DNA from 3 places in the Streptomyces sp. Xyl84 genome. Region 1 is predicted to be linked to each of the others. Evidence: riboswitches for the same ligand, from Rfam matches in the RefSeq annotation. Region 1 holds a riboswitch; each other region holds the start of a gene.

Region 1 (10,319 bases):
TCGCCGGCGAAGCCGTGCGCGCCCGCCTCCACCCGGCCGTCGATGCCGATGGCGCCCGCGATGCCGGTGCCCAGCGGGACGAACAGGAACCGGTCGGCGCCCTTGCCCGCGCCGATCCGGCCCTCGCCGAGGCCGCCGGTGCGCACGTCGTGGCCGAGGGCGACGGGGGTGCCGAGCCGTTCGGCGAGCAGGTCGCGCAGGGGTACGTCGTGCCAGCCGAGGTTGGCCGAGTAGGCGGCGACGCCCCGCACCTCGTCGACGATGCCGGGGACGGCGACGCCCGCCGCGGCGGCCGGCCGGCCGAAACGCTCGGCGCCGAGGGCGCGCAGTTCGGCGGCGAAGCCGAGGATGCCCTCGACGACGGCGTCGGGGCCGCGCTCGCGGCCGGTGGGCCGGCGCGCCTGGTGGAGCAGCCCGCCGTTCTCGTCGACCAGTGCGGCCTTCATGCCGGTGCCGCCCACATCGAGCGCGATGACGTGTCTCACGCGGAACAGTGTGGCCCTTGGACCCGCGAGAGGTCTAGTCCACTGGCCTGGTGTAGACCTATCGTGTCCACATGGTGAACGCGAGACGGTTGGGGCGGGAACGCAGTGCAGCGGCGTAGGGCAGGAATGATCGCGGCGGTGTCCGCGCTGGGCATGACCTCGGTCCTCGGCGGCTGCGGGAGCACCGGATCCTCCGACGTCACCCTCAAGCTGGTCGCCGCCGACTACGGCGACTCCTCGGCCAACGGTTCCCAGAAGTACTGGGACAGGCTGGCCCGTGACTACGAGTCCCAGCACTCCGGGGTGAAGGTCGACGTCAAGGTCTACTCCTGGACCGACGTCGACCGCAAGGTCAAGGAGATGGTCGACGCCGGGGACCCGCCGGACATGGCCCAGATCGGCGCGTACGCCGACTACGCCTCCCAGGACCTGCTCTACAAGGCGGACGACCTGCTCTCCATAGCCGTGCAGGCCGACTTCCTCGACCAGCTCTCCGAGGCCGGGCAGGTGCGCCACCTGCAGTACGGCATCCCGTTCGCCGCCTCCACCCGCGTGCTCTTCTACAACAAGACGCTCTTCTCCCAGGCGGACCTCACCCCGCCCAGGACCTGGGACCAGCTCGCCGCCGACGCCGAGGCGCTGAAGGCCAAGGGCGTGAAGTACCCCTACGCGCTGCCGCTCGGCCCCGAGGAGGCGCAGGCCGAGACGATGCAGTGGCTGCTGAGCGGCGGCGCCGGCTACACCGACGACATCGGCACGTACACCATCAACTCCCCGCAGAACGCCGAGACGTTCACCTGGCTCAAGGACGAACTGGTCGGCAAGGGCCTGACCGGTCCCGTCGCGCCCGGCAAGCTCAACCGCGCCGACGCCTTCGACGCCTTCGCCAAGGGCCAGGTCGGCATGCTCAACGGCCACCCCACGCTGATGAAGAAGGCCACGCAGGCGGGCGTGAAGTTCGGCATGGTGCCGGTGCCGGGCAGGGACGGCACGCCCAAGGCGACCATGGGCGTCACCGACTGGATGATGGCCTTCAAGAAGGGCGGCCACAAGAAGGAGATCGGGGACTTCCTCGACTTCGTCTACAGCGAGAAGAACGTCCTGGACTTCTCCCGCGAGTACGACCTGCTGCCCGTCACCACCTCCGCCTCCGAGGCGATGGCCGCGGCCCCGCAGGACAAGAACCTGTGGCCGTTCCTCCAGGAACTGTCCCTCGCCCAGCTCTACCCGGCGGGCAAGACGTCCTGGGCGCAGGTCAGCGCCGAGGTCAAGAAGCGCATCGGCGGCACGGTCACCCCCGGCGGCGACCCGACGGGCGTCCTCAACCAGCTCCAGACCCTCGCCTCGGAGGCCGAGGCCAGGGAGAACGCGGGCTGAGCCGGCCGGGTCCGGGCTCCGCCCGCCGCGTTGTCGGTGGCCGGGGTTACCGTGCCCGTATGGACGTGGACGACGACGCGGGCGGCGAGCGGGAGCCGGGTCTCGGGCTGCGGGAGCGGGAGATCCTCGCCCTGGAGCGGCGGGGCTTCACCGGCCCCGGCCTGAAGGAGCGCGCGATACGCGAGGAACTCGGGCTCTCCCCGGTCCGCTACTACCAGCTCCTCAACGCCCTGCTCGACGACACGCGCGCCCTGGCGCACGACCCGGTGACCGTCAACCGGCTGCGCCGTGTGCGTCAGGCGCGACGGTCGGAGCGCTGAGCCGCGGCCGCCGAGGAGTGGGCCCGGCCGTGTGTGGATAGGTTCGGCGTATGGGCCACGACACCGACTCGACCAACCCCGCCCCCGACGCCCCCGCCCTGCCGACACCCGTCACGCGGGCCGGACGGGACGGGCTCGCCGCGCTGCTCGCGCGGCCGGAGCGCGCGGTGATCGCGCTCGACTTCGACGGCACGCTCGCACCGATCGTGCCCGACCCGGACCAGGCCAGGGCGCAGCCGGGCGCGGTGCCCGCCCTGGCCGCGCTCGCCCCGAAGGTGGCCGCCGTGGTGGTGGTCACCGGCCGCCCCGCCGGGGTGGCGGTGCGGCACGGCGGCTTCGCCGGCGTCCCCGGCCTGGACCACCTCGTCGTCCTCGGCCACTACGGCGCCGAACGCTGGGACGCGGCCACCGGCACCGTCACCGCCCCGGCCCCGCACCCCGGCGTCGCCGCCGTCCGCGCCGAGCTGCCCGGCTTCCTGGACCGGATCGGTGCCTGGCAGGGCACCTGGGTCGAGGAGAAGGGCCGCTCCCTGGCCGTGCACACCCGCCGCGCCGAGGACCCCCAGGCCGCCTTCGACGCCCTGCGCGAACCCCTCGCCGGCCTGGCCGCCCGCCACGGCCTGATCGTCGAACCCGGCCGGATGGTCCTCGAACTGCGCCCGCCGGGCATGGACAAGGGCGTCGCCCTCCTGGACCTCGTCCGCGGCCTCGGCGCGGGCTCCGTCCTCTACGCCGGGGACGACCTCGGCGACCTGCCCGCCTTCACCGCCCTCGACAAGCTCCGCTCCGACGGTCTGCCGGGCGTCCTGGTGTGCAGCGGCAGCACGGAGGTGACCGAACTGTCCGAGCGGGCCGACCTGGTGGTCCCGGGCCCGGCGGGAGTGGTGGAACTCCTCGGCGCCCTGGCGGCGCACGCCTGAGCCCCGGGGCCGGCGCGGGCGCCCGGGGCGGTGGAGGACCGGGTCAGCCCGCGTTCAGCTCGTGCAGCTGGTCCAGGAACCACTGGGCCGGCGGGAGCGCGGTGGCCGCCGCGGCCAGGCGGCCCGTGCGTTCGGACCGTTCCGTGCCGGGCATGCTCAGCGCCTCGTGCAGCGCCGCCGCCGTGCCCGCCACGTCGTACGGGTTGACCACCAGCGCGTCCTCGCCCAGCTCGGCGTAGGCGCCCGCCTCCCGGGACAGCACCAGCGCGCACCCCGAGTCGGAGATCACCGGGACCTCCTTGGCGACCAGGTTCATCCCGTCCCGGATGGGGTTGACCAGCGCCACGTCCGCGATCCGGTAGGCCGCGAGCGAGCGGGCGAAGTCGTCCTTGACGTGCAGGACGACCGGCGTCCACCCGGGCGTGCCGAACCGCTCGTTGATCTCCTCCGCCAGCCGCCGCACCTCGGCCGTGTACTCCCGGTAGACGGCGAGGTCCTGCCGTGAGGGGTAGGCGAAGGCGACGTGCACCACCCGTTCGCGCCACTCGGGGCGGTCCTGGAGCAGCTGCCGGTACGCCAGCAGCCCGCGCACGATGTTCTTCGACAGCTCGGTGCGGTCCACCCGGACGATCGTCCGGCGGGCCCCGCCGTCCGGGGCGGCGCCGATCTCCTCGCGCAGCGCCGCCATCCGCTCCTTGACGTCGGCCCGGTGCGAGCGTTCGCGCAGGAACTCCGCGTCCGCGCCGAGTCCGTGCACCCCGACGCGGGTGCCGCCGAGCCCGCCGGCCAGTGTCTCGCAGCACTGCGCGAAGGCGTCCGCCCACCGCTGGGTGAGGAAGCCGAGCCGGTCCGCGCCCAGCATGCCGCGCAGCACCTGCTCGGCGATGTCGTCGGGGAGCATCCGGAAGTAGTCCACGGGCGCCCACGGCGTGTGCGAGAAGTGCCCGATCCGCAGATCCGGCCGGAAATCGCGCAGCATGCCCGGGACCAGCGTGAGGTGGTAGTCCTGCACGAGCACGGCCGCGCCCTCGGCGGCCTCCTCGGCCAGCGCCTCGGCGAACGCCCGGTTGTAGGCCTCGTACGAGGCCCACTTGCGCCGGAACTCCGCGTCGAAGACGGGCTCCAGCGGGGTCTGGTAGAGCATGTGGTGGACGAACCACAGCACCGAGTTGGCGATGCCGTTGTAGGCGTCGGAGAAGACGTCCGGGGCGATGTCGAGCATCCGCACCCGCTGGCCGCCGGTGTCCTCGGCCGGCAGCCGCCGGCCGTCCTCGAAGCGCCGTACGGCCTCCCGGTCGGCGTCGCCGAGCGCGGCGCACACCCAGACCGCGCCCGCGTCCGGGCCGATCGCGGAGAGACCGGAGACCAGCCCTCCGCCGCCGCGTTTCGCGTGCAGGGAGCCGTCCTCGCGCAGATCGTACGAAACCGGCCCGCGATTGGACGCGACCAGCACTTCGGCACCGTGCGTTGCAGCCATGGTCCTCAACCTAGCCCGGCTTTCGAACGCTCAAACGTACGCGGCGGCGGCCCGCCCCCGCCGCGGGCCCGGTCCCGGCCACCCGTCCGGTCGCGGCCCGCACCCGGGTCCGGTCACCCGCGCGAAGGCCCGCACCAGGGCCCGGGCACCCGCCCCGCGGCCCCCTCCGGTGAGGCCACCCGTCCGGGGGCCCGGTGCAGGTGCGGACCGCCCGCCCCGCGGCGCGCACCAGGTACCGGCCATCGCCGCACGGCGGTCCTCGGCCCTGGCCCGCTTCGGGTTCAGGTCACCCCGCCCGGCGGCCCGCATCAGCTCCCGGCCGCGTCCGGCGGCCCGGCACCGGGTCCCGCCCCCGTCCGGCGGCCGGGCGCGGGTTCAGGTCACCCGTCCGGCGGCCCGCATCAGCTCCCGGCCGCGTCCGGCGGCCCGGCACCGGGTCCCGCCCCCGTCCGGCGGCCGGGCGCGGGTTCAGGTCACCCGTCCGGCGGCCCGCGCCGGGTCCTGGCGATGCGCCCCCGGCCCGCTTCGGGTCAGGCCACCCGGCGGGCCGCGTACTCCGCGATCTCCGTCATCGGGGGGCGTTCCTCGGTGTCCACCGAGTACGTACGCGGCTCGAAGCCGTCCGCGCCCCGCTCGAACTGCGTGAGCGAGGGGCGGAGCAGGTGGCCGCGGGCCAGGCGGAGCTGGGCGGTGCGGTAGATCGCGGCGGACATCCGGCCGAGCGCCTGCCCGTCCTGGTGGCGGTGGATGCGCTCGCCGACGTCCACCTGGGCGAGCGCGTCCAGGCCGACCAGGTGCAGCGCGTCGACGAGCATGCCCAGCTCGACGCCGTACCCGACGGGGAACGGCAGTTGCTCCAGCAGCGAGCGGCGGGCCGCGTACTCACCGCCGAGCGGCTGCACGAATCCGGCCAGCTGCGGCCAGTGCATGTTGAGCAGCGGCCGGGCCATCAGCTCGGTGACCCGGCCGCCCTGCCCGGCGGCGGTGCCCAGCGGGCGGTCGTACATCGCCTTGACCAGCTGCACCTCCGGATCGGTGAGCAGCGGCCCGACGATGCCGGTGACGAAGTCGGCGGAGAACTCCCGCAGGTCGGCGTCGACGAAGCAGACGACGTCCCCGCGGGTCACCAGCAGCGAGCGCCACAGCACCTCGCCCTTGCCGGGCACCGCGGGGATGCGGGGGAGGATCGCGTCGCGGTGCACCACCCGGGCGCCCGCCGCGGCGGCCACCGCCGAGGTGCGGTCGGTGGAGCCGGAGTCGACCACGACGAGTTCGTCGACCAGCGGGGTCCGCGCCATCAGGTCGCGGCGGATCACGGAGACGATGTCGCCGACCGTCTCCTCCTCGTTCAGCGCGGGCAGCACGACGCTGACCGAGGAGCCGCTCGCGCGTTTGGCGGCCAGCACGCCGTCGAGCGGCCGATCGGCGACGGACCAGGACCGTGTCCTCAGCCAGCGCTCGACTTCTTCCAGCACGGTCGGTGACTCCTCACTCCTGCTCGGCTCGCCGCGGCCCGCTGCCCGGCCCGGATCACATCATCGTGTGATCTGTCTCGCGGTTCGGACGACCGTCTCGCCCCGTCCTGGCCGTCGGTTACAGTCTTGAACAACGCGGACGACGCTCGCATGCCGGGGTCGCCGCGACCTGCCACCGCGTGATCGCGCAGCGGGACACAACAGCAGGACCTCAACCGAATACCGCTCATCCAGAGGGGCAGAGGGACACGGCCCGATGAAGCCCCGGCAACCCTCCAGCCGGTCTCGTACCGACGGATCGCTGTACGTCAGCCGTCCGCTCGCCACCGCGGGGCTCCCGGCTAGGGAAGGTGCCAAATCCGTCTCACGGCGAGATGCGTCGTGAGGAAGATGAGGAGAAAGGGCCTCGCCTCCATGGCTGTGCAGACAGTTGCCACCAGCACCGACACCCCCTCCGTCGACCTCGGCCCCGCCGCGGCGCTCAGCTGCCGCGAGTGCGGTCACCGCGTCCCGCTGGGCCCGGTCTTCGCCTGCGAGGAGTGTTTCGGCCCGCTGGAGATCGCCTACGACTTCTCGGGCTACGACACCGAGGAACTGCGCAAGAGGATCGAGGCCGGTCCGGCGAACATCTGGCGCTACGCCCCGCTGCTGCCCGTCCCCGCCGACGTGGCCGGCAAGCCGAACCTCAACCCCGGCTGGACCAAGCTCGTCCAGGCCGACCACCTCGCCGCCGAACTCGGCGTCGACGCCGGCAAGCTCTTCGTCAAGGACGACTCCGGCAACCCGACGCACTCCTTCAAGGACCGCGTCGTCGCCCAGGCCCTGGAGGCCGCCCGTGCCTTCGGCTTCACCACCCTGTCCTGCTCCTCCACCGGCAACCTGGCCGGTGCCGTCGGCGCCGCCGCCGCCCGCGCCGGCCTGCGCTCGTGCGTGTTCATCCCGCACGACCTGGAGCAGGGCAAGGTCGTCATGGCCGCGGTCTACGGCGGCGAGCTCGTCGGCATCGAGGGCAACTACGATGACGTGAACCGTTTCTGCTCCGAGCTGATCGGCGACCCGGCCGGCGAGGGCTGGGGCTTTGTCAACGTCAACCTGCGGCCGTACTACGCCGAGGGCTCCAAGACGCTGGCGTACGAGATCTGCGAGCAGCTCGGCTGGCGGCTGCCGGACCAGATCGTCGTCCCGATCGCCTCCGGCTCGCAGCTCACCAAGGTCGACAAGGGCCTGCGCGAGCTGATCGCGCTCGGGCTGGTCGAGGACAAGCCGTACAAGATCTTCGGCGCGCAGGCCGAGGGCTGCTCGCCGGTGTCCACCGCCTTCAAGGCCGGGCACGACGTCGTCCGGCCGCAGAAGCCGGACACCATCGCCAAGTCCCTCGCCATCGGCAACCCCGCCGACGGGCCGTACGTGCTGGACATCGCGCGCCGCACCGGCGGAGCGGTGGAGGATGTGACGGACGCGCAGATCGTCGACGCGATCAAGCTGCTCGCCCGCACCGAGGGCATCTTCGCGGAGACCGCGGGCGGTGTGACGGTCGGTGTCACGAAGAAGCTGATCGAGGCCGGCGTCCTCGACCCGACGAAGACCACCGTCGTCCTGAACACGGGTGACGGCCTGAAGACCCTGGACGCGGTGGCCGGCACCGGTCTGACCGCCACCATCCGCCCGACCCTGGACTCCTTCCGAGAGGCTGGCCTCGCATCATGAGCGTGACCGTTCGCATCCCCACCATCCTGCGCACCTACACCGGCGGGCAGGCCGAGGTGAGCGCCGAGGGCGCCACGCTCGCCGATGTCATCTCCGACCTGGAGAAGAACCACACGGGCATCGCCGCGCGCGTGCTGGACGACCAGGGCAAGCTGCGCCGCTTCGTCAACGTCTACGTCAACGACGACGACGTGCGTTTCGAGCAGGGCCTCCAGACGGCGACCCCGGACGGCGCCGGCGTCTCGATCATCCCGGCGGTCGCCGGCGGCTGACCATTACCGTAGGTAATGGCGCTCACCGAGCGTGCCGTGAATTGCCCCCTCCGCGAGAGAAGCGGAGGGGGCAATTCCATGTGATTGAGCGCGGTAGAGTTGGGGAACGCGCCCCTGATCTTCGGGATGAGCGCCTGTTGATTCCTGCCGCCCGCCGATGAGAAGCAGCCAAAATGCGCGGGTATTCTGCGGCATTTGTCGTGCTTTGTGGGGCCCGACTTGCCCGGGGATCGACTGAATTCTCGTCACATTCCGGACCGCTCCCGCCCGGAATTCTCGTCCGATTGACCTGTTGCAGACGGCAGTTGGACAGATACATTCAGCCGCGGTCGACGCGTTCCGGCGCACGCCCCCGATCCACGGGGGGTGAGGTCTGACCCGGATCCGCGAAGTGCGGATCTGTGCAAGGGCCAGTAATAGGGGAGTTAGGCATGGCTCAGGGCACCGTCAAGTGGTTCAACGCGGAGAAGGGGTACGGCTTCATCGCGGTCGACGGTGGTGCGGACGTCTTCGTCCACTACAGCGCGATCCAGATGGACGGCTACCGCACGCTGGAAGAGGGCCAGCGGGTCGAGTTCGAGATCTCGCAGGGTCAGAAGGGCCCGCAGGCCGACATGGTTCGCGTCACCGCCTGAACGTACGTCACACGAAGGGCCCACACCCCCACGGGGGTGTGGGCCCTTCGTCCGTTCCCGCCCGGCCGCCCCGCCCGGCCGCCCCGCCCGACCGGCACGGCCCCCGTTCGTCCCCGGCTGATCCGGTACGCGCGCACCCCCGGCGCGCGCGCCCTCCCGTCACCCGACCACCACCCCTCATCGAGCCCGCTTCGCGGGCGGACCTTGCACTCGGGCATGCCGAGTGCTAATCATTGGCGTTAGCACTCTGAAGGTGAGAGTGACAACGAAGGACCGGGTCGGTGAGGCCCGCAGGCCGTGTGGGGCAAGGAACCACAAGGCCGGCGAGCCGTCCGTCGCGGGCGCGGGCGCGGTCCGAAGGAATCACCCCCAGTCCTGGAGGGACCACTTCACATGGCCAAGATCATCGCGTTCGACGAGGAGGCGCGGCGCGGCCTCGAGCGCGGCATGAACCAGCTCGCGGACGCCGTCAAGGTGACGCTCGGCCCCAAGGGTCGCAACGTCGTCCTCGAGAAGAAGTGGGGCGCGCCCACGATCACCAACGATGGTGTCTCCATCGCCAAGGAGATCGAGCTCGAGGACCCGTACGAGAAGATCGGCGCCGAGCTGGTCAAGGAAGTCGCCAAGAAGACGGACGACGTCGCCGGTGACGGTACGACCACCGCGACCGTGCTCGCCCAGGCCCTGGTCCGCGAGGGCCTGCGCAACGTGGCCGCCGGTGCCAACCCGATGGCCCTGAAGCGCGGTATCGAGAAGGCCGTCGAGGCCGTCTCCGCCGCCCTGCTCGACCAGGCCAAGGAGGTCGAGACCAAGGAGCAGATCGCCTCCACCGCCTCCATCTCCGCTGCCGACACCCAGATCGGCGAGCTGATCGCCGAGGCCATGGACAAGGTCGGCAAGGAAGGCGTCATCACCGTCGAGGAGTCGCAGACCTTCGGTCTGGAGCTCGAGCTCACCGAGGGCATGCGCTTCGACAAGGGCTACATCTCCGCCTACTTCGCGACCGACATGGAGCGCATGGAGGCGGTGCTCGAGGACCCGTACATCCTCATCGCCAACTCCAAGATCTCCTCGGTCAAGGACCTGCTCCCGCTCCTGGAGAAGGTCATGCAGTCGGGCAAGCCGCTGCTGATCATCGCCGAGGACGTCGAGGGCGAGGCCCTGTCGACCCTGGTCGTCAACAAGATCCGCGGCACCTTCAAGTCCGTCGCCGTCAAGGCCCCGGGCTTCGGCGACCGCCGCAAGGCCATGCTCGGCGACATCGCCATCCTCACGGGCGGCGAGGTCATCTCCGAGGAGGTCGGCCTCAAGCTGGAGAACGCCACCCTCGACCTGCTGGGCAAGGCCCGCAAGGTCGTCATCACCAAGGACGAGACCACCATCGTCGACGGTGCCGGCTCCTCGGAGCAGGTGGGCGGCCGTGTCAACCAGATCCGCGCCGAGATCGAGAACAGCGACTCCGACTACGACCGCGAGAAGCTCCAGGAGCGCCTGGCGAAGCTCGCGGGCGGCGTGGCCGTCATCAAGGCCGGTGCCGCCACCGAGGTGGAGCTGAAGGAGCGCAAGCACCGCATCGAGGACGCCGTGCGCAACGCCAAGGCGGCCGTCGAGGAGGGCATCGTCGCCGGTGGTGGCGTGGCCCTGCTGCAGG
Region 2 (10,319 bases), 1.3 Mb from region 1:
CTGCCCGCCGGCCACGGCGTGCTGGAGTTCGGGCGCGGCCTGCTCGGGGGTGCGTCCCGAGCGCCGGTAGCCGACCCAGTCGGCGTAGCCCTCGGACAGCCACAGCGGGGTGGCGGCGTCGGTGTGGGTGCGGGTGGCGACGTGGGTGGTCTCGTGGGTGAGCACGACCTGTCGGCCGAGCGGACCGAGCAGACTGTACGCGTCGGGGTTGATCACGACCCGGTCGGCCGGCGCCCGCCCGCCGCCGCCCGCCTCGCCGGTGGTGACGGCCGCGATGCCGCGGTAGTCGTCGGCGGGTGAGCCGAGCAGCGCGGCCATCCCGTCCAGCGACCCGGGGACGAGCACGACCACCCTCCGGCTCCAGTCGGTGCCCCAGGCGTCCGAGACGGCGGGCACCGCCTGGTCGGCCAGCCCGGCGTAACCGCGCAGCGACCCGGCGCTCTGTCCGACGCCGAGGACGATGCTGCTGCGTCCGCGCACCACCGACACGGTCCCCTGGTCCCACAGCTGCTGCGCGAAGCCGCGCGCGGGCCGGTCGGAGTCGACGTACCACTTCCCGTCGGCGGTGGTGGACAGGGTCAGGGTGCGCCCGACGGTGACGGGGGCGGTGTCGTAGCCGGTCATCCGGTAGCTCAGGTCGGCGTCGGCGGTGGTGCGGCCGCCGCCGCGGTGCAGGGCGGTGACGCGGTAGGACCAGGCGGTGAACGGGACGGAGTCGAGCTTCGTGTACGGCGCCCGGTCGCCGGTGGTGGCGTAGGCCGCCGGGTCGTGGTGGAGGACCGCCGCAGCGCGCGAGTCGAGCAGCCGTTGCACCTGGTCACGGGCGGTGTCGGTGGCGGAGCGCCCGCCGCAGGCCGTCAGTGAGGCGAGCAGCAGGGACGCCACCGCCGCCATCGTTCCCGGCACCCGCCCTCGACCAGCCATTTTCCGATCGTACGACCGCTCGGGTGCGCCGTCAGACCCTGGTGACCGAGGAGACCGGCAGCATGTGCACGGAGTCGTAGCGCACGGGGGCGCCCGGGTAAGGGGCGTGGATCACCCGGCCGCCGCCCACGTACATCGCCACGTGGCTGGCGTCGGAGCGGTAGACGACGAGGTCGCCGGGGCGGGCCTGGGAGAGCGGGATCCGCCGGCCGGCGTAGCGCTGCTCCTGCGAGGTCCGCGGCAGGTGCACCCCGGCCTGGGCGTACGACCACTGCATGAGGCCCGAACAGTCGAAGCCGGCGGGGCCGTTGGCGCCCCACACGTAGGGGCGGCCGAGGGCGGAGCGGGCCGCGGCGAGGGCGGCGGCCGCGCGCGAGGAGGCGGCGGGGCCCCCGCCGGGACCGGACAGCAGGTCGTCGCGGCCGGACAGGAGGCCGTCGCCGGTGGAGCGGGAGACCCGCTCGTAGGCGTCGCGCTGGGAGCGGGTGAGGGAGTTGAGCAGCCGCCTGGCCTGGGCCAGTTTCCGTTCGACGGTGTGTTTGTGGGCGGCGACGGCCCTGCGGCTCTTGTCCAGTTCGGCCAGCGCGCCGGTGGCCTCGGCGCGCTCCTGGGCGAGTGCGCGCAGGGCGTGGCGCAGTTCCTGGAGTTCGCCGGCCTGCTGGGCGCCGATCCGGTCGAGCGTGGTCGCCTTGTCGAGGTACTCGGCCGGGTCGCGGGAGAACAGCAGCGCCAGGGACGGGTCGATGCCGCCGGAGCGGTACTGCGCCCCGGCCACCGAACCGATCGACTCCCGCAGCGTGTTGACGTGCTGCTGGCGCCGGGCGATGCGGTCCTGTGCGTCGCGTACCTGACGGCGCAGCACATCGGCGCGCTCGTCGGCCCGGTCGTAGGCCTGGGTCGCCTGCTCGGCCTCGTGGTAGAGCCGGTCCACCTCGGCCCGCGGGTCGCCGTGCGGTGCGGCGGCGGCCGAGGTGACCGGGAGGGCGCCGAGGGCGGCGGCCGCCGCGGACAGCAGGGTGACGGCGGCGCGGGCGGCACCGGTGCCCCGGTCGGACGCGGATGGTGCAAGGCGGCGATGGGACCCCACAGGAAGCCGAACTCCTCCACTGGCCAGCAAGGACTGCCTCCCCCGCTGCCACAGGCCGGGCTGACGCGCGGCGGCGGCAGGGGGGAAACGCGCCCGACAGTAGCCGCGCCGACGGGCACCGGCCAAAGACCTCGGGGGCCGCACAACCGGGCGCCCCGCCTCCGACACAGGTCAGGGGCGGGGCGCGGGGTCAGCGTGCGTTGATGCGATTCGCCCGTTCGGGCGGTGTGACAGCGTGCCGGGGTGTGCGGCGCGCAGGCCGGGGCAGACGGTGCGCGTGCGGTGCCCGGGGTACGGGCCCGGGGTGCCTCCGCGTCAGATGCGCACGCCGAACTGGAAGGGCATGTTGCCGATCGACTCGTAGCGAACGTTGGCACCGGTGTGCGGGGCGTGCAGGACCATGCCCTTGCCGGCGTAGAGGCCGACGTGGTGCAGGTCGCCGTAGAACAGGACCAGGTCGCCCACCTGGAGCTGGCTCTGCGAGTAGATGCGCTGGCCGGCGTTGGCCTGCGCCTCGGAGGTGCGCGGTATGGAGACGCCGGCCTGCGCGTACGCCCAGGAGGTCAGGCCCGAGCAGTCGAAGGAGGACGGGCCGGTGGCGCCGTAGACGTACGGGCTGCCGATCCTGCTCTGGGCCGCGGAGAAGGCGGCGCCCGCGTGGCCGCTGCCCGGGGTGATCTTGCCCAGGGAGACCCGCTCGGTGCCCCGGGTGGCGCGCGTCTGCTCGGCGGCGGCGAGCTGCTGCTTCTCCTTGGCGGTGAGCGTGTTGAGGAGCTTCTGCGCCTCGGCGAGCTTGCCCTGGACTTCCTTCTTCTTGCTGCCCAGTTCGGTGCGGGTGGCGGCGAGGTCCTTGAGCTTGGCGGTGGCCTCGGCCCGCTGCTGGGCGAGCTGGCGCTGCTTGTCCTGGATCTTCTTCAGCGCGTCGGCCTGCTGGCCGCTGACCTGGTCGAGGGTGGCGGCCTGGTCCAGGTACTCGTCCGGGTGGGAGGAGAGGAAGAGCTGGAGGGACGGGTCGATGCCGCCGGAGCGGTACTGGCCGGCCGCCATCGAACCCAGGCCGTCGCGCAGCTTGTTGAGGTCCTGCTGACCGCGGGCGACGTTGTCCTGGATGGTGGAGATCTCCTTCTGGAGCTTCTCCTGCTTCTCCTTGGCCCCGTTGTACTTCTCGGTGGCCTGCTCGGCCTGCTCGTAGAGCTTGTCGACCTTGGACTTGACCTCGTCCTTGCTCGGCTTCTCACTCGGAGCCGCGTTGGCCGCCTGCGCGCTGATCGCGACGGCGGCGGCGGCCGCGGTGGTGAGCATCGTCACGCGTGCGCGACTGGGCTGTTTGGGTCGACGGTGGGACGCCACGGAAGAAAGCTCCTTCTTGTGAGTGACCACCCGCTCGGAGGTTCGAGGCCAGACCCTAGTGACCTCATCGTGATGAATTCAAATCCTCCCACCAAGAAATTCCGTCACAGCCCGCATTCTTTGCCCTCAACTCACCAGGGGTGAGGCATGGTTGACGCTACGTTGCGTGACGGATCCGTCAATTCGGGCATCAAACCTCTACGTTGTGAATAAGACGTAGATCGGCTTATGACCGTTTTGCGGCTCCAGGAGAGCGGCCGGCGGGCCGCCGCGGCCCGCCCGTGTCCGTCCTCAGCCGCGCGACAGACGCTTCAGCAGCATCGCCGACGCCACCGGGCGCGCCCCCGCCCGGGCGACCCCGTCGGCCACCTCGCGGTCGGTGGAGGCGACGATGACCGGCCGGCCCGGCGGCTCGGCGCGCACCAGCTGACGGATCAGCTCGTCCGCGGTGACACCCGGCTTGGAGAACAGCACCCGCACCCCGCGTGGCGGCGCCAGCAGCACCGGCGCGGCCAGTTCGGCCCCGTCGAAGACACAGGTGACCTCGGCGCCGGTCTGCGCGGCGAGCTGCGAGAGCTGTCCGAGGAGCCGCAGACGCTGCTTCTCCAGCGGCATCTGGGGATAGCCGGTCTTGGTGACGTTGTAGCCGTCGACGACCAGATGCGCCTGCGGCAGCGCGAGCAACTGGTCGAGGACCGCCGGATCGTGCTCGGACAGCGCGCGGGCGGCGATGTCCTTCGGTGTCATCCGGCCCGGCTCCACCGCGTCGACGGTCTCGGCGGGCCGTACGGACACCGGCGGCAGCGCGAGTTCGCGCCGGAGCCCCTGGGCGGCGTCGAGCACGGTGTCCAGCAGCAGCCGCACCCGCATGTCCTCGACGCTGCGCCCCTCACGGGCGGCCTTGCGGGTGGCCTCCAGAGCGGCCTCCGCCTCGCCCAGGCGCGCCTTCAGCCGCCGGTTCTCGCTCTCGGCGGCCGACACCTGCACCTGCGCCTCGGCGCGCACCGTCTCCGTCTCGCCGCGCGTCTTGCGCAGCGCCGCCTCGCCGCGCTTGACGTCGCTGAGCGCGGCGCGCAGCTTGCGGTGCAGCGAATCGGCCTCCTTGCGCGCCGCGTCCAGCTCGGTGCGCAGGCGTTCGGTCTCGGCGCGGGCCTGCTCGCGGGCGGCGGCCAGCTGCTCGCGCAGCCGCTCCAGTTCGGCGCGGCTCTCCTCCTCTGCGCGCTCGGCGTGCGCCCGCAGCGCCTCCTCGCCCGCGGCGGTCACCAGCTTCACCCAGCCCGCCGGGCGCAGGACGTAGGCCGCGGCGGCCACGTCGAGCGGGTCCGCGGCCGGGGGCGGCGCGCCGGAGTCGAGGGCGCCGCACAGCTCGGCCTGCGCCTCCCGGAACTTCTCCCCGACCCGCTGCCGGAACAGCGTGTCGGTCTCCAGCGCCGCCGCCATCGCGTTGCCGGCGAACTTGGCCCGGCGGTTGGGCGCGAACCGGGCGTACTGGCGCAGTTGCGCGGGCAGCTCGGCGACGGTCAGCCGGCCGAAGGCGTCGGCCACGATCTGCACGACCCTGCGGCGCACGCCGTCGGGCAGCGGACGGTCGAGCACCTCAGCGGCGCCGTCGTCCGGCTCCCCGCCTCGTGTCTGCGCCATCCGTCACCCCAATGCCTCACGGGACCCCTCCCGGGGTCGCCTGTGCGGGTCCGCTCCGCTCAGGAGCCGGCGCCCGGCCTGTCCACGAGTTCCACCTTGTCCACCGCGTTGCACCAGCGGCAGCGCACCGACTCGATGGTCTCACTGACGACCTCGCGCTCCTCGACCATGGGCTCCCCGGCCAGGTCGAGGTGGACGTACTCGACGACCTTCGACGAGCGCGTCACGTCGAAACGGGTGAGGTTGCCGCAGAGGGTGCAGCGCCACCGCGTCGTGGCGGTCGGCAGGGGAACCGTCATCGGGCTGCTCACTTTCCATCCGGATTCCGCGACGCGCCGGCTTCCCCGGTGCGCCGGCTCGTAACCCTACGGCCTGGAGGCCACTCGGCGCCCGGCTGTCCACGGCGGCGAGGCGGTGTGTGCGGATGCGTCCTGTTACGTCATGCTCTGTACACATGATCAGCTCCAGGAACGCGGTGGCCGCCCGGACGGTCAGGGCACTCAGGGCGGTGCGGTCCACACCGGCGCCGGTGACGACCGCCCTGATCGTCCTGTGCTGCGCCGCCTTCGCGATCAGCCCGGCCGCCGGACTCGTCCCCGCCCACGGCACCGGGGACACCCTGCTCCAGGCCCAGCAGGCCTATTTCCGGCGCTGGGGCGTGATCCCCGCCGACCTGTTCACGGGCTCCGCCCGGGCCGCGCTCACCCCCGCCACGGCCCTGTTCGTGCACGGCAGCTGGGTGCACCTGCTCGGCAACATGCTCTTCCTGCACGTCTTCGGCGCGCTGACGGAGGAACGCATGGGCCGCGTCCAGTTCACGCTGTTCTACGTCGGCTGCGGCTACCTGGCCCTGCTGGGGTACGCCGGCGCCCACGCGGACTCCGGCCAGACCCTGGTCGGGGCGTCGGGGGCGATCTCGGCGGTCCTCGGCGCCTTCCTCTACCTGTTCCCCCGGGCCCGGGTCACCAGCGTGCTGCCGTTCCTCTTCTTCCTGCCGCTGCGCCTGCCCGCCTGGGTCGTCCTGCCCTTCTGGGCCGCCCTGCAGTGGCTGGCCGCCGGCCGGGCCCCCGACGGACCCGGCGTGGCCTACCTGGCCCACGTCATCGGCTTCGCGCTCGGCTTCGGCTACGCGTGGGCCAGGTCCGGACGGCCGACTAGAGTGAAGGCCACCCCTGCTCCGGCCCCCGAGGGAGAGAACCAGCCGTGATCACCGCGATCGTCCTCATCAAGACCAGTGTGGACCGGATCCCCGAGATCGCCGAGCGGATCGCCTCGCTGGAGAGCGTGAGCGAGGTCTTCTCCGTCACCGGCACGTACGACCTGATCGCCATGGTCCGGGTGGCCCGGCACGAGGACCTGGCGGAGATCATCCCCGGCCGGATCAGCAAGATCCCCGGAGTGGAGGCCACGGACACGCACGTCGCCTTCCGCACGTACTCGCAGCACGACCTGGAGGCGGCGTTCGCGATCGGGCTGGACTCCTGACCGCCTGACCGCCGCCTCCGGGACGCCGTCCGCCGTCACCGCCCGCGGCACTCCGCCGCCTCGGCACCGGCTCGTCACCGCCCGCGGGACGCGGGGCCTCACACGGCGGGCACGCAGCGGCCGTCCTCGGTGCGGTACGTCCACTTCGCGCCCTCGGCCACCAGTTCCCGCACCGCCGCCACGAAGCGCTCCACGTGCTCGTCGGGGGTGCCGGCGCCGAAGCTGACGCGGATGGCGTTGAGGGACTTCTCGCCGGGCGCGGCCTCGGGGGCGCCGCACTCGCCCTGGGTCTGCGGGTCGCTGCCGAGCAGGGTGCGCACCAGCGGGTGGGCGCAGAACAGGCCGTCGCGGACCCCGATGCCGTACTCGGCGGAGAGCGCGGCGGCGAAGTGCGAGCTGTTCCAGCCCGCCACCACGAAGGAGAGCACACCGACCCGCGGGGCGTCGTCCCCGAACAGGGAGAGCACCTTCACCTCGGGCACTCCGGCCAGCCCGTCGCGCACCTTGGCGATGAGGTACCGCTCGCGGGCCACCAGCGTGTCGAACCCGGCCTCGGTCAGCGCCTTGCAGGCCGCCGCGATCGAGTAGGCGCCGATGACGTTCGGCGAGCCGGCCTCGTGGCGGGCGGCGCTGTCGTGCCACTGCACGTCCACTCCCCCGTCCGCGCGCCGCGTCACCCGGCGGCTGGCGCCGCCGCCCGCGAGGTACGGCTCGGCCTCGCGCAGCCAGTCCGCGCGCCCGGCCAGCACACCGGAGCCGAAGGGGGCGTACAGCTTGTGCCCGGAGAAGGCGACCCAGTCGACGTCGAGGTCCTTGACCGACACCGGGTGGTGCGGGGCGAGCTGGGCGGCGTCCAGGACGATCCGGGCACCGTGCGCGTGGGCGGCGGCGGCCAGTTCCCGCACCGGCCACAGCTCGCCGGTGACGTTGGAGGCGCCGGTGACGCAGACCAGGGCGGGGCCGTGGGGCTCGCGCTCGGCCAGCGCCCGCTCCAGGGTCGCAACGGCCTGCTCCGGGGTGCGCGGGGCGTTGAGGTAGGTCACCTGGGCGTCGCGCCAGGGCAGCAGGGAGGCGTGGTGCTCGGTCTCGAAGACGAACACCCGGCAGTCGTCCGGGACGGCACGGGCCAGCAGGTTGAGGGAGTCGGTGGTGGAGCGGGTGAACACCACCTGGTCGTCCGCGCGGCAGTCGAGGAACTCGGCGACGGTGCGCCGGGCGTTCTCGAACAGGTCGGTGGAGAGCTGCGAGAGGTAGCCGGCCCCGCGGTGGACACTGCCGTAGTAGGGGGCGTACGCGGCCACGTCGTCCCAGACCCGCTGGAGCGCGGGGGCGCTGGCCGCGTAGTCGAGGGCCGCGTAGGTGACCTCGCCGCCGGTGACCAGCGGAACGGTCACATCCCGTCCCAGAACGGGCAGCGGGGCACAAACGGACTGGTCGGCGGCAAGGGTGGAGACAGACATGGGTGAACTCCCGTGAGAGCAGGCTGAATCCACCACGCGAGCGGACAGGGCTCCAGCGTGGTGAAGTGAGAAGAGGTGTGCGGAGGCGGGGCTCTGCGGCCTCGGGGCCGGTCGCCCTAACGCATTCGGTTGCTCACGGAAGGCTCCCTCGTACGACCAGGACCCCTGGTGATGCGAGGGGTCCGCGCTTGCCGTAGACCTCGCTGCCTACGACCTGGTCTTCACCCGGGGCACCCCGCCACGGACGGAGGGTTGCCGGACAGCCGGCCGGGGCCACATGGCTGTCACTCATGACCTGGTCCAACATCTTGCCACACGATCTTCCGGGCGCAAGGCGCGGTCCGGATCGTGGACCGCGCCCCGCGTCGCACCGCACGGCTCAGGCGTTGCTGGCGGCCACCCAGCGCTCCAGCGTGCGCCGGGCCGCCCCGGAGTCGATCGACTCGGCGGCCTTCTCCATCCCGGCCCGGATCTGCTCCGCCAGCGTCCCCCGGCCCGGTTCCAGGGCGACCAGGGCCGCCGCCGAGTTCAGCAGGACGGCGTCCCGTACGGGGCCGCTCTCGCCCTCCAGCAGCCGGCGGGCGACCTCGGCGTTGTAGGAGGCGTCCGCGCCGCGCAGCGCCTCCACCGGCACCAGGTCCAGGCCGACGTCGCGCGGGTCGAAGGCCTCCTCGGTGACCTTGCCGTCCCGGACGACCCACACCCGCGAGGTCGCGGTGGTGGTCAGCTCGTCGAGCCCGTCGTCGCCGCGGAAGACCAGGGAGGAGTTGCCGCGTTCGGCGAAGACGCCCGCCACGATCGGCGCCTCGTGCGCCACCGCGACACCGACCGCCTGGGCCTTCACCTTGGCCGGGTTGGTCAGCGGACCGAGCAGGTTGAACACCGTGCGGATGCCCAACTGCCCGCGGGCGGCGCCCACATGGCGCAGCGCCGGGTGGAACTTCACCGCGAAGCAGAAGGTGATCCCGGCCTCCTCGGCGACCTCGACCACCCGCCGCGGCGTCAGGTCGAGGTTGACGCCGAGCTTCTCCAGGACGTCGGAGGCGCCGGAGGCGGAGGACGCGGCCCGGTTGCCGTGCTTGACGACCTTCGCGCCGGTGCCCGCGACGACGATCGAGGACATGGTGGAGATGTTCACCGTCTTGGCGCCGTCGCCGCCGGTGCCGACGATGTCGACGGTGGCGCCGGGCACCTGGATCACGTTGGCGTGCTCGTACATCGTGCGGACGAGGCCGGTGATCTCCTCGACGGTGGCGCCCTTGGCGCGCAGGGCCACCGCGAAGGCCGCGATCTGGGCGTCGGTCGCCTCGCCGCCCATCATCCGGTCCATGGCCCAGGCGGTGTCGTCGGCGACCAGGTCCCGGCCCTCCAGCAGACCGTTCAGTATCCGGGGCCAGGAACGGCCCGCCGCGGTGTCGCCTCCAGCGGGGGTCACAGCGCTCATAAGCCGCTCCTGAATCGGTGCCCGGGGCTCCCGGACGCTATCTCTCGTACCGGTGTCCACCCTATCCAGCCCCGGGCACGGCGAAGGGCCCCGTCCGGGGTTCGGACGGGGCCCTTCGGCCTGGCGTGGCGACGCTCAGGGTTAAGTGATCAGTGGTGGCCGTGGCCGCTCGTGATCTCCTTGTACTCCTCGACGGTCGGCTTCGCGATCTGGCTGTCCTCACCGAAGTACGCGTTGCTGAGCTTGGCGCGCAGCTTCTCCGTACCCCCGACCTTGCGCTCGACACCGTTCTCGTCGACCGTCGGGCCGATCTCGGCCGGCTCGTACTGGTGGTGGGCCGTGAGGGTGTACAGCTGCTCCTGGCTGAGCGGCTCGTGGACCTCGATGAACTCACCGTGCGGCAGGCGCTTGATGATGCCGGACTCGCGGCCGTGCAGCACCTTGTCCTTGTCCCGGCGCTGCAGGCCGAGGCAGATCCGCTTCGTGACGACGAAGGTGACGACCGGCGCCAGGAAGAACGCGATGCGCACGAACCAGGTGATCGCGTTGATCGACAGGTGGAAGTGGGTGGCCCACAGGTCGTTTCCACCACCGACCAGCAGCACGAAGTACCAGGCGATCCACGCGGCACCGAAGGCCGTACGGGTCGGGACGTTGCGCGGGCGGTCCAGGATGTGGTGCTCGCGCCGGTCGCCGGTGACCCAGGACTCGATGAACGGGTACAGCGCGATGACCGCGAGGACCACACCGAAGAGCACCAGCGGGATGAACACGCCCAGGACCAGCGTGTGGCCCCAGAAGTTGATCTCCCAGCCGGGCATCGCACGGATGAGACCCTCGGCCATGCCCATGTACCAGTCGGGCTGGGCGCCGGTGGACACCTGGTCCGGACGGTAGGGGCCGATGGCCCAGACCGGGTTGATCTGCG
Region 3 (10,319 bases), on a different replicon from region 1:
GCAACCCGTCCGGCGGCTTGCTCGGCAGCAGCGCGGCGATGCTGTGCCCCGCACTCGACCGCGGAAGTCCGGTGTCCTCGTCCATGCCGTCGACGAGCAGGACGAGATGCCGTCCGGCGGCCTTGGCCTGCTGCGCCGCACGTTCCAGGGCTTCGTGGAGGGTGCCCTGGTCGCAACATTCGAGTCCGGTGTCGTTCAGGTAGCCGCTCAACCGCTTTTGGAGCACGTGGAGGAAGGCGCGCCGGTCGGACCGTCCGGGCATACGGGCTGTGACGAAGAAGGGCAGGACATCCATGTTCCGCGGGTGGTGGAGCGCGAAGTGCGCCATGAGGGCGGTCTTGCCGCACCAGGCGTCCCCGACCCACCGCCAGTACGGTGAGGGCGAGCCGTCCGTGCCGTCGCAGAACGCCGTCATCGCCGCGAGTTCGGCCCGGCGTCCCTCGAACCTCTCGGCCTCGAACTCGAGGATCTCGTAGTGGTAGGAGGGCATCCGACGCTGGGCACGAGCCCTCACGACCAGGTCCCCGTCGACCGGGAACCGGCTGTCGTCGCCCGTGACTGCCACGGGACCGGAGACTCCGGTACCGAGCAGCGCGGTGACGGGACCGGTTCCTGCCGGTGTACCGGCCCCTTCTTCGCCCGCCCGCACGGACGCGTCCGGCTCGGCCGGGCCGCCGCCGTCGCGCTCGGCAACAGGCGCGAGGAGCCGGGGGCTGGTCTGTTGCAGAGCGCTCCTGCGCAACGCCTTCAGCCGGTCGAGGCCGATTCTCAGGACGTCGTCAAGGGCGGTGAGCGTGCGGATGCTGGGCGCCGGCCGCTTGTTGTTGAAGGCGTGACTGACAGTGGTCGTCGACAGCGAACACCGCTGTGCCAGCGTCGCTTTGGTCCACCCCTTCCTGCTGAGCGCGGTCTCCAGCAGGTCGCTGAGTTCGTCGCGTGCGACCTGCGGGTCCGTGATCCGCCGCTCGCCAGGGGTGCGCCGCGCCTCCAAGAATCGCCCCCCGACGCGATGGTGCTGTCATTGAATTCCGTTCGCTCCCATTCACTGTGAACGTCATTCAACGCTTAGTCCAGCACCTTCGGTACATGCAGCGATTCCCGCTGCGTGTACCGAGAGGCTGGTGAGCTGTGGCGATGATCGTGTTCATGATGGGGCTGGGCTGTGTGCTGGTGGTGCTGGCCGCGGCCGTGGTGGGTGTCGGCGCGGGGTACCTGGTTCGCCGGTCCGGTGGGTCGTATCCGGCAGCGGCGCTGCGGGCGGGAGCGGCGTTCGGGGCCACGCTGATCGTGGTGGCGACGGTGACCGGGGCCCTGGCGGCCGTGGCCGCCCTGCTGCGGTGATCCCGCCGGCTGCTCTCGAGGCTCACGGCGAGGCAGGGACCTTGCCGGACAGGTACCGCTGCACCGCGGCGAGTTCGCGGTCACGGTCGCGTGCGACACGGGTGAGACCGTCGCGTTCACGGGTGATGGCCGCCTCCTGGTAAGCGGATTCGACCGCGAACCAGACCCCGACCAGGTTCGTCTGCTGCTTGCAGGCGACGTCTGTCCGCGCCTGCGCGAGTTCCGCGTGATCGGGCTCGGGGAGGTCCAGCGCCGGCAACCGGGCCGAGGCGCTCAGCGGGTCGGCGGGTACGCGGTAACCGTTCCGCTCCATGCACTGCTGCCAGCGGCGGAAGACGGCCGTGACGCGCGGGTCCCGGGACGAAGCGACGAAACTCTCGGCTTTGATGCGGGAGACGACGCCGCCCGCTCCGGTGCCGGGTCCCTGGAGGCCGTCCGACGCCGAGGACCGCATGCCCAGTGCGCGGTCGGGAGCGCCGTAACACCCGTTCACCGGAATGCGCCGGCCAAGATACTCGGTGATCCGTCTGCCGGTGGTCACGTCGACACCGCTGAGGACGGTCCGGGCCTGCGCGGACAGAGCCGGTGGCTTGGCCTGTGCGCGACCGGCGGTGGCGGTGGACGGAGGTTCGTCGCGAGGCACGTGATAGCCCCAGGTCCGGGCCGCATCGGGGTCGGTGACACCGTAGCGCCGGAACATGACCGAGTACTGGAGGGCCCGCACACCCGTGGCGGGGGCGTGACTGACGGGATAGGTGAAGCCGAACTCGCGCATGCACTCGCGCACCAGCGAGGCCGCCACCCAGTCGTACCGCGCGGTCTGCGCCGGAGTCAGCATGTACCGCTCGATGGGCAGGTGCAGGGACCGGACGTCCGCGCCGGGGGCGTGCGTAGCCGCGGGCGGGACCTCCTGTCCGGGCTGGGCGCGGCCAAAGGTGCATGCCGTCGTGAGGGCCAGGAGGAGCGCGCACAGCGCGACGGGCCGGCGGGCGGAGCGGAAGTACCCCATGGTGTTGTCTCCTTGCCGGGCGGGGCCGCCGGTGGTGCACGGCCCCGCACCAGATCACATCAGCCGAACGGACTGGGTCAGTGGCCCACGCCCGGGCAACGGGTGTGATCCGAAATGGCTATGGAGGCCTCGTTGTTGCGCAGGTACGTCTTGAGGTTGCCGCCCTTGCCGGGGCTGAGCCAGTTCGAGTCCCCCTGGAAGTCCGTCGAGTACCAGATGCCGACGTTGCAGGCGGAGGAGGCGTTCTCTGCGGAGGCCGCGTTGTTGCGCACCGGCTGACCGGCGCCCGCCGAGCCGTACCCGTCGTCGTGGAACGTGGCGCCGCTGAGGTTGCGCACGGCGTTGGACGTGGACTTCCAGACCGCGCCCTCGGCCCCCGGTGAGTAGTAGAGGCAGAAGAAGTACGGGCTGGTCGTCCCGCACCGCACGGGCGCGCTGTTGGTGTTCCAGCCGTCGATCCTGTCGCTCGTGGCGCTGGACTGCCCGGCCAGGACACCGACCAGGGCGAGTGAGGCAGCGGCCGCTGTCCCGAGCCGCGCGACGATGCGCTGTGCATGCATGTGGGTTCCTCGTTTCTCCTCGCGCCCTGACGAGGCGCGAGAGGGATCAAAGACGGTCCTGAAAGGGGGGGCGGAGCGGTTCACGGCTGCCCGGGTGGCAGCCGTCGACGCCCGCACGGGCAGGCGCTACCCCACCGGCCGGTGCCGTTTCCTCCGGCCGGAACGGGGGCCTTGCCGGGCCCGCTCCATCAGGATTCCTCCGACGCCCGTGGCCGTTCGAGGAGATTCGGGCTGCGCCGAATAGCGGACAAACGGCCTGCCCGGCCGGCTCGCTGGGGGGCTGCCGGCGAGCGGGCGGTTGCCGTCCTGATTCGGTCTGGACCGGCCCGGGAGATTCACGAAGGATCACCCTCGGCTCTTTCGCACCGGGCAGGGGGGAAGCATGGTCTACCGCATTCACTTCACGGTCGAGGACCTGATGAGGACCCGGGTGGCGCAGCCCTCGCCACTGATGGAACTGGCCGCCGCGGTACGCACCCTGCAGAGCCGCAGCCACCCGGTACGCTTCGGAGCCTGGAGACGAGCCGCCTTCGCCGGCTTGGAGCCCATGGCCCGGATGGTCCTCGACCTGATCCCGCCAGGGGGCTGGGCGCCCACGTTCCTGAGCTCCGCGGGCACGGGCGAGCCGCACGAGCTGCTGGACCGGGCGCGCGCCGCACCCCGTTCCCGGATCCGCGAGGACCTGGCCCACATAGCGGAACAACAGCCGCTCCCGCCGTGGGCCCGCCACCTGGCCGACGACTGCGACCTGCGGCGACGGCTCCACGAGAGCCTGGATCACGTCTACGACGTGCTGCTGTCCCCCCACTGGGCCCATGTCGTCGGCGAAGCGACGGCCGACCAGGGGATACGGATGCGGCATCTGCTCACCGGCGGAGTGGAAGCCCTGTTCGCCTCACTCGACCCACGGCGGATCCGCTGGACGGCACCCGTCCTGGAAGTCGCCATGGCCTCCGGTTTCGACGGCGACCTGCACCTCGAAGGCCGAGGGCTGCTCCTCGTCCCTTCGGTCTTCGGAGCGGGCTCGCCCGCCATCGACATCGACGCCGAACCGCAGCCCGTGGTGAGGTACCCCGTCGGCCACGACTCGGCACCGCCCTTCACGGTGCCGGTCCGCCCGGCCCCGTCCGCAGCACACACCTCACTGAGTTCACTGCTGGGCAGGACCCGCGCCTCCGTGCTGTACGCCATCGCCCAGCACCCCGGTTGCTCGACCAAGGAACTCGCCGCTCTCACGGGCATGACGCCCCCCAGCGCCAGCGAACACGCGACCACCCTGCGCGCGGCCGGACTGATCAGCACGGTCCGGCACCGCAACACGGCACTCCACAGCCCCACCGCCATGGGTATCGCTCTGCTCAACTCCCCGACTCACAGCGGCTCAAGTCCTGTCCGGGATGATCTGATGTCGCTCGATCGTGGGTGACAGGACGGTTCCCCGCGCGCCATGTCCGGGCAGGCGGGATGGCGGGCATCGAACGGATGCCGTACGCGACAGAGCGACGGCCCACGGGGCGAGCCCGGGCGGGCCGGAGCGTCGGCACGACCGGAAGGACCGAGGGGCCGGCACTCCCGGCCCGGGGACCGTTCCATCTGATGGACCGGCGTTGACATTCGTCCGGGTCATTGTCTTAACTACGTGCCCAGAACGGTCATGAGTGTCAGCGACAAGCCCTGGCTGGCTGACCGGCAACCCTCGCACCGCGGTGGGGTGCCCCAGGCGACGACCAGACCGATGAGACATCGGTAAGCGCGAGGCCCCCGGGGCCGGAACAGTGACGGTGACGCCATGTACGCAGCTCCCAGGACGGCGACACGCCGCCCGCAGGGCTGCGTACAGCCGTACCCGGCCCCCCTCGTCGCCGATCGCGCCATCGATCTGCTCCGCGTGAACAGCGCACTGTGTACCGCACCGGGCGACAGCGCCCGCTGCCGGGGCTGACACCTCCCCGCAGCGCCCGCTGCCGGGGCTGACATCTCCCTCAGCCCCCGCCTCCACCGACCGACACCGCCCGCGCGGTGTGCCGTCGTCCTCCACGCCCCGGTGCCTCGCCGTCGTCCGCGCCTGCGCGCGCCGCCGCGCTTCCGGGGTGTTCCCACCCAGCCGGAGCCCACCATGAGTGAACCCCCTGGCGCCACCGTCACCCTCGCCGAAGCGCCGGCCGCCGACGGACGTCAGCAAGCCCTCACCGCCCAGCGAGTGCTGCCGCTACGACGGCCGGGACGCTGGATCGCCACCGCGGCGGTCCTGGTCCTGGTCGCCCAGTTCGTCCACGGACTGGCCTCCAACCCCTTCTACCAGTGGGACCGCTTCGGCTACTGGTTCCTGCGGCCGAACATCCTCGAGGGACTCCTCATCACCTGCGAAGTCACCGCCTACAGCGCGGTGCTGGGCCTCCTCGGCGGCATCCTGCTGGCCGTCGCCCGGCTGTCGAGGAGCCCGGTGCTGCGCGCGGTCAGCTGGACCTACGTCTGGGCTCTGCGCTCCATCCCGCTCATCGTGGTGCTGATCTTCCTCTACAACTTCAGCGCCCTGTACAAGACGCTGAGTGTCGGAGTCCCCTTCGGCCCGGCCTTCCTCACCTTCGACGAGTCCCGGCTCGCCACCGACATGGCCGTCGCCGTCGTCGGCCTCAGCCTCAACGAGGCCGCCTACGCCGCCGAGGTGGTACGCGGCGGCATCCTCTCCGTCGACCAGGGCCAGCACGAGGCGGCCACCGCGCTCGGGCTGCCGAAGAGCTACCAGTTCCGGAGGATCGTCTTTCCGCAGGCGCTGCGCTCGATCGTCCCCAACTACGTCAACCAGCTCATCGGCCTCGTCAAGGGCACCTCGCTGGTCTTCTACGTCTCCCTGCTGGACCTGTTCGGCACCGCCCAGTCCATGGGCTCCACCTACCCCGGCGACATCGTGCCGCTGCTGCTGGTCGTCACCGTCTGGTACCTGGTCCTGACCAGCGTCGTCTCCGTTCTCCAGTTCTACGTCGAGCGGTACTACGCCCGCGGTGCCACCCGCGGCCTGCCGCCGACGCCGCTGCAAAGGCTCCGCACCGGTCTCGGTGACCTGCGGACCCGCATCCGCCGGGAGGCCGCCGTATGACCGCCAGGACGCCCGAAGCCCCGGCCGCCGTCGAGCCCGCCACCGTGGAAGTGCACGACGTGCACAAGTGGTACGGCCCGCACCGGGTGCTGAACGGCATCGACCTGACCGTCCGCCCCGGTGAGGTCACCGTCATCCTCGGCCCGTCCGGCTCCGGGAAGTCCACCCTGCTGCGGGTCATCAACCACCTGGAGCAGCCCGAGATCGGCTACGTCAGCATCAACGGCGAGCTGATCGGCGTGAAGCGGCAGGGCGAGCGGCTGAGGGAGCTGAGCGAGAGGGCCATCCTCACCCAGCGCGCCCGGATCGGCTTCGTCTTCCAGAACTTCCACCTCTTCCCGCACCTGACCGTCCTCGACAACGTGGCCGCCGCGCCGGTCGCCACCGGGAAGCTCGGCAAGCCCGAGGCCCTGGAACTCGCGCGCGAACTCCTCGGCCGGGTCGGCCTCGCCGACAAGACCGGCGCCTATCCACGCCAGCTCTCCGGGGGCCAGCAGCAGCGTGTCGCCATCGCCCGCGCCCTCGCGCTGCGCCCCGGCGTCATCCTCTTCGACGAGCCGACCTCCGCCCTGGACCCCGAACTCGTCGGCGAGGTCCTCGCCGTCATCAAGGACCTGGCGACCAGCGGCACCACCCTCGTCATCGTCACCCACGAGATCGGCTTCGCCCGCGAGATCGCCGACCGGGTCGTCTTCATCGACGGCGGAAGGATCGTCGAACAGGGGACGCCCACCGAGGTCCTCGACACACCCCGGCACGAGCGGACCCGGGACTTCCTCAGCAAGGTCCTCTGACGCGCCGCACCCCTCGACCTCCCCACCCCGCCCTCATCCCCTGAAGCGACAAGGAACAGCCATGTCTGCCCACTTCACCCGACGCAGCCTGATACGCGGCATCACCGCGGCGACCGCCGTCGCCACCCTCGCCACCGGGCTCGCCGCCTGCGGTGGCGACAGCGAAGCCGCCACCGCGGTGAGCGACACCGCCGGCACCGTCACCGTCGGCCGGCTGTCCAACGGTGCCGCCAAGGAGACCACCCTGAAGGTCTCGGAGGTCAAGTCCATCAGCGCCGAACTGCCCGACGCCGTCAAGAAGAGCGGCAAACTGGTGATCGGCTCCGGCACCCTGCCGTCAGGCTCCCCGCCGCTGGGCTTCGTGGGCAGCGACCAGAAGACCCTCACCGGGTCCGAGGCCGACCTGGGCAGACTGGTCGCGGCCGTCCTCGGCCTCGAACCCGAGGTCAAGCGGTTCACCTGGGAGAACCTCTTCGTCGGCATCGACAGCGGCAAGGTGAACGTCGGCTTCTCGAACATCACCGACACCGAGGAGCGCAAGCACAAGTACGAGTTCGCCTCCTACCGCAAGGACGACCTCGCCTTCGAGACGCTCAAGTCCTCGAAGTGGACCTTCGGCGGCGACTACCGGGCCCTCGCGGGCAAGACCGTCTCGGTCGGCGCGGGCACCAACCAGGAGCGGATCCTGCTGGAGTGGCAGAAGAAGCTCCAGAGCGAGGGCAAGAAGCTCACCGTCAAGTACTTCCAGGACAACAACAGCCTCTACCTGGCCCTGAACAGCGGCAAGATCGACGCCTACCTGGGCCCCAGCCCCAACCTCTCCTACCACGTCACCCAGACCGCGAGCACCCCCGACCCGACCAGGATCGCCGGCCAGTACTCCGGTGCCGGCGAGGCCCTCCAAGGGCTGATCGCGGCCACCGCGAAGAAGGGCAGCGGCCTGGCCAGGCCCCTCACCGACGCGATCAACCACCTGATCGAGAACGGCCAGTACGCCAAGTGGCTCGCCGCCTGGAACCTCTCCCACGACGCCGTCACCAAGTCCGAGGTCAACCCGCCCGGACTGCCGCTCGACAACTCCTGACCACTGCGTACCCCGGACTCCACCGCCGCCCGCGGTGGAGTGCCCGCGCGCCGCACACCCGAGCCGCCCACGGAGAACGCCACGCCATGTCCGTCACCACCCTCGACGCAGGCCCCTCGCACATCCTGGACAACCCCGCCTGGGCCGCGCTCACCGGCCCCCACGCCCACCTCGCCCGACGCATCGGCCGTGCCGCCCGCTACCACGAGGACGTGTCCCCCTTCCACGCCGTCTCCGACGAGGACGACCCGCGCGCCTGGGCCGACCTCGCCGCGCTCGTCGGCCCCGGCGGCACCGCCTCGGTGCGGAGCGTCACGCAGACTCCGCGTGGCTGGGAGATCGTGCGCACCGGACACGGCGTCCAGCTCGTGGACACCGGCGTGCGCGCGGAGCCCGACCGCGAGGCCGTACGGCTCGGCCCCGACGACGTGCCCGAAATCCTCGACCTGGTCGCCCGCACCCAGCCGGGCCCCTATCTGCCCCGCACCGTCGAAATGGGCACCTACCTCGGCATCCGCCACCACGGCCGGCTGATCGCCCTGGCCGGCGAGCGGCTGCACCCGCCCGGCTGGAGGGAGATCAGCGCCGTGTGCACCGACCCGGACCACCGCGGCCGGGGGCTGGCCACCCGCCTCGTCCGCGCGGTCGCCGCCGGCATCAAGGAGCGCGGTGAACGCCCCTTCCTGCACGCCGTGGCCACCAACGCGAACGCGATCCGGCTGTACGAGTCGATCGGCTTCACCCTGCGCCGCCGTACGGTCTTCTCGCTCGTGCGGCACACCGGCGCCGCCGCTTCGGAAGAAACGGCATAGCTGTGCCGTCGTGCTCGTCGCAGGCGACCGCCCCGACCGTCGGGGCGTCCGCCTCCCCCCGGCCCCACGCCGGCCCGCAGCGCGTGCCCGGCCCCCTCCGTAGCTCCCGACCCGGTTTCCCCAGCGCCGTGCGCCCCGGTTCCCGCGGGCCGGCGATCTCGTACGGACCTCCAGGAAGGCATCCCTCCGTGTCCCCTTCTCCTTCGCTGCACCTTGCCGTGGCCCTAGACGGCACCGGCTGGCACCCCGCCTCATGGCGCGAGCAGGAAGCCCGTCCCAGGGACCTGTTCACCGCCGGATACTGGGCCGGCCTGGTCGCCGAGGCCGAGCGCGGCCTGCTCGACTTCGTCACCTTCGAGGACGGACTCGGTCTGCAGTCCTCGCACTACGGCGAGCCGGACGGCCGCACCGACCAGGTCCGCGGCCGCCTGGACGCCGTACTGATCGCGTCCCGCATCGCACCCCTCACCCGGCACATCGGTCTGGTGCCGACCGTGATCGCCACCCACACGGAGCCGTTCCACGTCTCCAAGGCGATCGCCACCCTCGACCACGTCAGCGGCGGCCGGGCCGGCCTGCGGGTGCAGATCAGCGCCCGCCCGCACGAGGCCGGCCACTTCGGGCGGCGCACCTTCCCGCCGCTGAGCCTGGAGGAGTTGCGGACCCCGGCCGGACAGGAGCGGCTGACCGGCCTGTTCGACGAGGCCGCCGACCACGTCGAGGTCGTGCGCCGGCTCTGGGACAGCTGGGAGGACGACGCCGAGATCCGGGACGTCGCCACCGGCCGCTTCATCGACCGGGACAAACTGCACTACATCGACTTCGAGGGCAAGTACTTCAGCGTCAAGGGACCCTCCATCACTCCCCGCCCGCCCCAGGGCCAGCCGCTGGTCACCGCCCTGGCCCACCAGACCGTCCCGTACCGGCTGGTGGCCCGCCAGGCCGACGTCGGCTACGTCACCCCGCACGACGCCGGGCAGGCCCGCGCGATCGTCGCCGAGATCCGCGCCGAGCAGGAGGCGGCCGGGCGGGCCGGCGAACCCCTGCACGTCTTCGGTGACCTGGTGGTCTTCCTGGACGCCGAGCAGGCCGCCGCGGAGGACCGGCGCGCACGCCTCGACGCCCTGGCGGGGGAGCCGTACACCAGCGACGCCCGCATCTTCGCCGGTACGCCCGCCCAGCTCGCCGATCTGCTCCAGGAACTCCACAGCGCCGGGCTGACCGGTTTCCGCCTGCGCCCCGCCGTCGCCGGTCACGACCTGCCGGCCATCACCCGCGGACTGGTCCCCGAGCTCCAGCGCCGCGACGCCTTCCGCACCGCCTACGAGGCCGGCACCGTCCGCGGCCTGCTGGGCCTGCCCCGCCCCGTCAACCGCTACGCCGCCTGAGCCGGAGGGACCGCACCCACCATGAGCAAGCCGCTGAAGCAGATCCACCTGGCCGCGCACTTCCCGGGCGTCAACAACACCACCGTGTGGAGCGACCCGGCCGCCGGCAGCCACATCGAGTTCGGCTCCTTCGTCCACTTCGCGCAGACCGCCGAACGGGCCAAGTTCGACTTCCTGTTCCTCGCCGAGGGATTGCGCCTGCGCGAACAGGGCGGGCAGATCTACGACCTTGAC

What was found. A riboswitch is a leader RNA that binds a small molecule or an ion and turns the genes downstream of it on or off. The one in region 1 is predicted to bind S-adenosylmethionine.
Region 2: another riboswitch for S-adenosylmethionine. It lies ahead of AC6I72_RS23135 (aminotransferase class V-fold PLP-dependent enzyme); the one in region 1 lies ahead of thrC (threonine synthase).
Region 3: another riboswitch for S-adenosylmethionine. It lies ahead of AC6I72_RS33610 (amino acid ABC transporter permease); the one in region 1 lies ahead of thrC (threonine synthase).

Annotation. Positions count from the first base shown of each region.
Region 1 covers NZ_AP029182.1:4,007,322-4,017,640, forward strand. Annotated here, with positions in the region: gene AC6I72_RS17460 (ROK family protein) at 1-485, opposite strand, end outside; gene AC6I72_RS17465 (ABC transporter substrate-binding protein) at 591-1,862, shown strand; gene AC6I72_RS17470 (DUF3263 domain-containing protein) at 1,922-2,182, shown strand; gene otsB (trehalose-phosphatase) at 2,233-3,102, shown strand; gene AC6I72_RS17480 (alpha,alpha-trehalose-phosphate synthase (UDP-forming)) at 3,146-4,579, opposite strand; gene AC6I72_RS17485 (glucosyl-3-phosphoglycerate synthase) at 5,110-6,054, opposite strand; SAM riboswitch class I at 6,278-6,451, shown strand; gene thrC (threonine synthase) at 6,469-7,761, shown strand; gene AC6I72_RS17495 (MoaD/ThiS family protein) at 7,758-8,033, shown strand; gene AC6I72_RS17500 (cold-shock protein) at 8,465-8,668, shown strand; gene groL (chaperonin GroEL) at 9,062-10,319, shown strand, end outside.
Region 2 covers NZ_AP029182.1:5,336,532-5,346,850, reverse strand. Annotated here, with positions in the region: gene AC6I72_RS23170 (hypothetical protein) at 1-924, opposite strand, end outside; gene AC6I72_RS23165 (C40 family peptidase) at 956-2,011, opposite strand; gene AC6I72_RS23160 (C40 family peptidase) at 2,327-3,361, opposite strand; gene AC6I72_RS23155 (NYN domain-containing protein) at 3,653-5,002, opposite strand; gene AC6I72_RS23150 (hypothetical protein) at 5,062-5,301, opposite strand; gene AC6I72_RS23145 (rhomboid family intramembrane serine protease) at 5,457-6,209, shown strand; gene AC6I72_RS23140 (Lrp/AsnC family transcriptional regulator) at 6,206-6,487, shown strand; gene AC6I72_RS23135 (aminotransferase class V-fold PLP-dependent enzyme) at 6,586-7,947, opposite strand; SAM riboswitch class IV at 8,127-8,243, opposite strand; gene trpD (anthranilate phosphoribosyltransferase) at 8,327-9,391, opposite strand; gene qcrB (cytochrome bc1 complex cytochrome b subunit) at 9,541-10,319, opposite strand, start outside.
Region 3 covers NZ_AP029183.1:410,587-420,905, reverse strand. Annotated here, with positions in the region: gene AC6I72_RS33635 (hypothetical protein) at 1-991, opposite strand, end outside; gene AC6I72_RS33630 (hypothetical protein) at 1,135-1,341, shown strand; gene AC6I72_RS33625 (hypothetical protein) at 1,364-2,350, opposite strand; gene AC6I72_RS33620 (hypothetical protein) at 2,428-2,910, opposite strand; gene AC6I72_RS33615 (winged helix-turn-helix domain-containing protein) at 3,293-4,336, shown strand; SAM riboswitch class IV at 4,561-4,669, shown strand; gene AC6I72_RS33610 (amino acid ABC transporter permease) at 5,027-6,007, shown strand; gene AC6I72_RS33605 (amino acid ABC transporter ATP-binding protein) at 6,004-6,801, shown strand; gene AC6I72_RS33600 (transporter substrate-binding domain-containing protein) at 6,863-7,885, shown strand; gene AC6I72_RS33595 (GNAT family N-acetyltransferase) at 7,972-8,697, shown strand; gene AC6I72_RS33590 (LLM class flavin-dependent oxidoreductase) at 8,886-10,085, shown strand; gene AC6I72_RS33585 (NtaA/DmoA family FMN-dependent monooxygenase) at 10,107-10,319, shown strand, end outside.